DNA from 3 places in the Paenibacillus sp. FSL R7-0179 genome. Region 2 is predicted to be linked to each of the others. Evidence: riboswitches for the same ligand, from Rfam matches in the RefSeq annotation. Region 2 holds a riboswitch; each other region holds the start of a gene.
The links. Region 2 has a riboswitch for cyclic di-AMP ahead of MKX63_RS04200 (3D domain-containing protein). Riboswitches for the same ligand answer to the same signal wherever they lie in the genome.

Region 1: another riboswitch for cyclic di-AMP. It lies ahead of MKX63_RS29635 (APC family permease); the one in region 2 lies ahead of MKX63_RS04200 (3D domain-containing protein).
Region 3: another riboswitch for cyclic di-AMP. It lies ahead of MKX63_RS01655 (hypothetical protein); the one in region 2 lies ahead of MKX63_RS04200 (3D domain-containing protein).

Annotation. Positions count from the first base shown of each region.
Region 1 covers NZ_JBBOCC010000002.1:3,069,227-3,071,423, forward strand. Annotated here, with positions in the region: gene MKX63_RS29635 (APC family permease) at 1-1,250, opposite strand, end outside; cyclic di-AMP (ydaO/yuaA leader) riboswitch at 1,380-1,540, opposite strand; gene MKX63_RS29640 (disulfide oxidoreductase) at 1,767-2,197, opposite strand, start outside.
Region 2 covers NZ_JBBOCC010000001.1:977,435-979,631, reverse strand. Annotated here, with positions in the region: gene MKX63_RS04205 (TatD family hydrolase) at 1-392, shown strand, start outside; cyclic di-AMP (ydaO/yuaA leader) riboswitch at 592-821, shown strand; gene MKX63_RS04200 (3D domain-containing protein) at 1,110-2,197, shown strand, end outside.
Region 3 covers NZ_JBBOCC010000001.1:396,496-398,692, forward strand. Annotated here, with positions in the region: gene MKX63_RS01650 (WD40 repeat domain-containing protein) at 1-234, shown strand, start outside; cyclic di-AMP (ydaO/yuaA leader) riboswitch at 471-640, shown strand; gene MKX63_RS01655 (hypothetical protein) at 776-1,228, shown strand; gene MKX63_RS01660 (hypothetical protein) at 1,787-1,993, opposite strand; gene MKX63_RS01665 (family 43 glycosylhydrolase) at 2,012-2,197, opposite strand, start outside.

The DNA.
Region 1 (2,197 bases), on a different contig from region 2:
AATGTAGTTAGCATCCCCACCGTATTCACAGCGAACTTGCTCTGCCAGCCTTGCGGCTTCGTCCGGTACCACTGGACCATCATGCCAAGCTGCGACAGCGTGAACGGAATGAATACCCCTACTGCATATAATGGAATGAGTCCTTCCGTATTCCCGTGAAATGCCGCTACCAGCACTGCCGACATCACGCCGAGGAAAATAATACCGTTGGAGAAGCCCAGCCGGTCGCCGCGCACCATGAAGGCATGGGGCAGATATTTGTCTTTGGCGAACATGAACGCCAGCAGCGGGAAGGCTGAGTACGCCGTGTTGGCTGCCAGGAACAGGATAACCGCCGTAATCCCCTGAATGAAGAAGTACAGTCCGCCGCGGCCGAAGGTAGACTCGGTAATCTGTGAGACCACAGTGGCCTTCGCATCGGGCATAATGCCGTACCAGTAAGCGAGCAGCGTAATGCCTGTGAACATCACCCCGAGAATGAGGCCCATGAGCATCAGCGTTTTGGCTGCATTTTTCTCCGCCGGCGCTTTGAAGTTAGGAATCGCATTGGAGACAGCCTCAACCCCGGTCAGAGCCGAACAGCCGGAGCTGAATGCCTTCAGCAGCAGGAACATACTCACGTTCGACACCGCCGAGCCAATCTCAGGAATTTGCGCATGAGCGCCGCCAGTTAAATATTTGAAGATCCCTGCGATAATCAGCACGAAGATGGAGACGACGAACAGATAGACCGGGATAGCGATGAACGAAGCCGATTCGGTCACCCCGCGCAGATTAACAATCGTTAAGAGTACGATAACAGATACCGCTATGAGGACACTATGATTATGCAGACTTGGAAAAGCTGAAGTGATCGCATCCGTCCCCGCCGAGGCGCTTACGGCCACCGTCAGAATGTAATCCACCAGCAGCGAGCCGCCGGCCAGTAAGCCGGTATGCACCCCAAGATTGCTTTTGGCGACAATGTACGCGCCCCCGCCCTGGGGATAAGCGAAGATCGTCTGCCGGTAGGACAAAATCAGAATAGCCAGCAGGCCCAATACGGCTAATGCGATTGGCAAGGAGTACCAGATGGCGGTGAACCCGGCGGCCACCAGTACGATTAGAATTTGTTCTGTTCCGTAGGCTACAGACGAGAGCGCATCAGAAGACAGGACAGCCAGTGCTTTCACCTTGGATAACTTTTCATGATCGAGTTCGTTCGACTTCATCGGACGCCCGATCAATAGTCGTTTTACCTTGCTTACCATTGTAGTAACAGTTCCTCTCTTGGTTAAGTTGAAACGGGCTTTCCCTGCGCTGTTTTCATAAGTGGATTTCATAAATGCAGGCACCAAAATAAGCATACGGAAATGATCCGCATGCCTTAGAGTGCATGGTCATTATCCCACTTGTAGCTTACGAGGTTAGCTGGCGGATTCGGACTGTGGTAGCCCTACGGTTACAGGCCCTTGCGGCCCGTTCCGATTCACCCCTTTTGGCCTTGGCCAAAGTGTGGTTCCCCCGTTTTTCCATCCGGAAAATTCAGCGCATATTCAACTTCTCACAAGGACTAATATTAAGCTACAACGCGTCTTCCGTAAAGCGTGGAAACAAATGAAAAAAGAATGAAAAGCACTCAAAACAACCAAATTCATCATCCGGTATGTCTTGGTCTTTCATTCTCTTTCATTATCCCTTTAACACGTGATTTTACAGGGTTTTTGTATATTATTTTTTGCTAAAATTAAGGGCATTCTCTTCTCTTCCTTCTGCCCCTCAGCTTCTTACTCCGCAGGCTCCTCCTTGCGTCCTGTCCAGAGCAGAATGGAGATTAAGGCAAAGGCTATAAGTGCAAGCAGAGGGACCGTTACAAATCCGAACCAATTCAGATAGTCCTTGTTGCACGGTACGCCGATGGTGCAGGGAAGCACCTTGCTAAGGGCGGGAATTTTCTGCTCTGCATAGTGATAAATAGAGATGCAGCCCCCGATCAGACTAAGAGGAAGCACATAAGGAATGATCCGCTTGTCCGCCCGGTAGGTGGCGATCCCCAGCAGGAACAGCTGCGGGTACATGAATATCCGCTGGAACCAGCACAGCCTGCACGGCTCGTAATGCAGGACCTCACTGAGATACAGGCTACCCGCTACAGCCACCACACAGACGAACCAGGCCAAGTACAGACAATTACGCCGGCAGAAGGCAGAGAAGGCGG
Region 2 (2,197 bases):
GTATTCATAACCGCGATGCTCATGAAGATGTGATCCGCATCCTACGAGAGGAGAAGGCAGGCGAGGTTGGCGGCGTAATGCACTCCTTCTCCGGCAGCTGGGAAAGTGCCAAAATGTGTCTTGATTTGGGCTTCCATCTTTCTTTTGGAGGACCGATTACGTTCAAGAATGCACGTGTGCCCAAAGAGGTGCTTGCCCAGACTCCGCTGGACCGGCTGTTGATCGAAACCGACTCCCCATATCTGACTCCGCACCCCTTCCGGGGCAAGCGAAATGAGACTGCTCATGTGAGACTGGTAGCGGAGGCGGCCGCGGCAATAAAAGGGATTGAATTACAGGAATTGGCGGAAATTACGTATGCGAACGCACTGGAACGATTTGGAATACTCTGAAAACGGGAGTAAAAGCGGTGAAAAATGAAGTATAGCGGATATATTAAACTTTTATAACGGAAAAACGGCCGATTATTACAATATTTTAATCATTTTTTTACGTAAACGTGGTTGAATCGTCCTTTACAACATGTATCAAAACAGGATATCATCTTTTCAGTGCAGTGAGCTGTTGTAACTGTGACAGTCACTAATTTCATGGATCGTCTCGCTGAGTCTCCGGAAGTGGAGAATGGGGGAACCAATAATGCTCTGCCGCATGAACGTACAAGAGTACTAACGCAGAATTGCCGCAGGCATTATTTGATTTCTTTACGTGGTCTTGGGGTGAATTTGAGGGCAACCGCCGTGAGCGGGTGACCTGAGATAGGGCGTCTCTCTTATGTCCGAACCCGACAGCTAACCCCGTAAGCGCAAGTAAGAGAGGAAACCTCGTGCATAAGCATTCCGACGTATTCGACACCGGGAAGCCACGAAAGAGTCCTCTATGAACTCTTTTTTAGGCTTCTTTTGTTTTGAATAATGAGGATGCTCCCGGCATACTGTTATATAACAGATCTCCGGAGTACCTATGCCGAGCAGGCGATCCATGAGCAGGAAACGCTGAAGCAAGTGCGGGCGTATCCTGTTGCAAACTCAAACCTAGTTTCGTCAGAAATGATACAGTCTACCTTGATATAACTTGGACGACGGGGCTATGTAAGGAGGATGGAAAGAGTGGGCGTATTCCAACCAGAGGTATCCCATGATTCGCAATCATCCAGCAGGTCTTTCGCATTACGGTTGAAGCAAGTAAATCCCCGCGTAGTTTTACTTGCCGGTGTGGCATCGATTGTTATCGCACTGTTAATACTGCTGTACGTACACGGTCTGAGCAAAAAAGAAATTACCCTAGTAATAGACGGACAGGTACAGACACTGGAGACGCGGGAAACGCTGTTCAGTGATGTGCTGGCTAAGGAACAGATTACGCTGCAGGCGCATGATGAATTATCTATTGGCCTTAGTGATGAAATAAAAGACGGCGACCGTATCGTGATTAACACTGCGCAAAAGTTCGCTCTTACCGTAGACGGAAAGACCGAGACGTTATTTACGACCGAGGATACCATTGGTCAGGCCATCAGCAAGCTGGGCTACAGCCTGGAAGGCTTAGACAAGATTTACCCTTCGCTAGACACCGCAGTATCTGCAGACATGGAAATCAAAATTGTCCGGATTAACAAGCATGTGGTCCAACGGACAACTAATTTGCCTTTCCGGGTCATTAAGACAGCAGACCCCTCATTGACCAAGGGAACCGTAAGAGTGGCACAGGCAGGTAGGCCTGGCGTAATGATTCAGCACATCGAGAAGATCTATCAAGATGGCGAGCTGGCATCCATGCGCATGATCGGCAAGGAAGTACAGACGGTTACCAAGGACAAAGTCATTGCCATTGGAACCAAGCCGCTTCCTAAGCCCGTCGTAGTTACTGCCAAAGTCTCCAAACCTGTAACAACCTCCAAGTCATCTAAAGCCAGCGCAAAGGCCAGCAATGTTACCAGTAAGGCTGGTGTGGATTTCGAGTATAAAAGAATGATCAAAAACGTATCCATGACCGCGTATTCGTCGCAGGAACCGGGTATTGGAACACGTACTGCCTCCGGCACACGCGTAACGGAAGGCCGCACTATAGCTGTAGATCCCAGTGTTATACCAATTGGCTGGTGGGTGTACATTGAAGGATTAGGGTTTCGCCGAGCAGAGGATACCGGCGGTGCCATCAAAGGCAACAAGGTGGATGTCTATTACGATTCGCTGAG
Region 3 (2,197 bases), 580 kb from region 2:
CTCATTGACCTAGAGGGGCGGGAGCTGTGGCGTTATTATGCCGGAAGCACTATATCAGGCTTAGCTGTCAATGCGGATGAGACATTGCTGGCCGTGGGGACTTATGGAGGGATGCTGCATTTCCTGGACCTTCATGCCACCGAGCGTAGCGGCTATGAGATTACAACAGGAGCCGTTCGTGAGGTGAAGCGGATTATTGCCTGGAAGAATCAGAAGGTTCCGCTGTGGTGGTAGTCTAATACAAGGGGCCTTCATCCCCACCGCCGTCTGCCAAAAATAAAAAACAGCGCTTGAGCGAGATAAATGGCGGATAATCTGCTACATATAGGTGTTTTGGCTTTCCTATGCGCAGCTATTCAGGCATTTGCTGAAAACAAGGCGAATAGCACTCTTTTCCATTTTTACAAACCCCCTCCGAAGAGAGTATGATTCGTGTTGAAAGCAAATGAATGCATTCATGAAAATGAGCATATGCATGCACGCTGAATTTCCGTCATGTGGAAAACGGGGGAACCATCCGGCCGTCAGGCCGACTTGGGGTGAATCCGAAGGAGAATGCCACGCGCAGGTCTCCGGCAGGTAGGGCGACTCTCACCGTCCGAATCCGACAGCTAACCTCGTAAGCGTAAGGAGAGAGTCCTGATCCGCCAAGCTTTTGTGCCAGGCGTCTTACGCCCTGTTACCCACAACCGCAGGCAGAGGTCCTCCTCTGCCTGCGGTTTTTTGCGCGCTGGAATGAACTGCACAGTATAGATTCTGAAAGGAACGTGACCACATGCCTGACCCCTTACCGCCCAAACTGACAGCTGCTGCCGGGTTCAACCACTACACCCAGCAATATAGCGGTCCCGTCTATGCGCTTAGCTGCCTGCTGCTGGACAAAGGCGCCCGCGCCGAACAAGCAACCACCGCCACCTTCGCTGCCCTCCATCCACTGTGGCTGAAGGGCAGCCTCACTGGAGACAGCGCTGCTGCGTCTGCTTACAGAGAGTGCATCCGCCAATGTGCCGCGCTCGCGCGGAACCATAGCCGCTCCGCTTCTGTGCTCAACTGGGACGATCACGTTGCCAGTGCCTTATGGTACGGCATCCAGCTCCCCTTGCCCGACATCAGCCAGATCCTGGAGTGCAGCATCCCCGAGCTGAAGGCCCGGCTTAGAGGAATACGCGAACAGATGGCAGCCGCACATTCGGCCTTGCCTGCGGTCCACCGCCCTTCGGCGGGATGAGACTGGGAATAACGCGGGATTCGTGGGATACAGGAATGAGTGCGGCGGAACGAGTTGGCTGTGGCGGAATTAGGATACGGATGCGGCAGAAGGAGTCTGATGTGGCGGAATCAGGATACGGATGCGGCAGAAGGAGTCTGATGTGGCGGGCGGGCTGCGGACTACAAATCCGCTATTTCGGCAAATGAGACTGTTCTGAAGTCCATGCGGACTGAGAGGCGCTTAATTAACCCATTCTGCCTCATTTGGCGCTCCAAACAGCCCGTTAACGTCCTCTCAGTCCGCAACGGGGAGATAATCGGTCTTTTTCACAAAATAAAGGCCTCTGAGTCCGCCTACAAAACAAAATCCGCCCCTCAAAATGGGGCTCTGGCTTCGATGATGACTGAGGTACTTTGCGGGACCCCACAGCATATCAAAAAAAGCCGCAGCATCCGCCGCGACTTAGTCCTTGACTCTCAGCGCCATCACGCACCCATACTGTGCCTGGCTCACCTTTCATAGCTCAACCATCCCATGAACCGATCCTGTCTCCGCCAACTGTTCAGTACATAGAACTCAGCTCTTGCCTTTCCCGCTCTTACCACCCTTGCCGCCCTTGGCAAACCGCCAAAAAGCCATACAGCAGCCGAGTAATCCGGCTCCCAGCATTAGGGTCTGTAACGCCCCCAGCCATGTCGACTGATCCGAGGGGATCAAGCTGCTGACAATAATGAGCAGGATAGAGGCCCCAACCAGCATTGGGGTTTGTCTGCTTTTCTTCACAACCATTCACCACTCCTGTTAGTAATTCTTCACTCTATAGTACTCGAAATCAGCGAAGGAGTCATGCTGGTGGGCATCAACAGAACCGATGAAATTGAACAAGCCTGTAAATCCGCCGATCTCCCCCGGCTCCCCGTTCACGCCTTCATCCGACAGATAGAGAGCATCGATATTCTCTACAAAAGCTTGCCAATCCCCGTTATC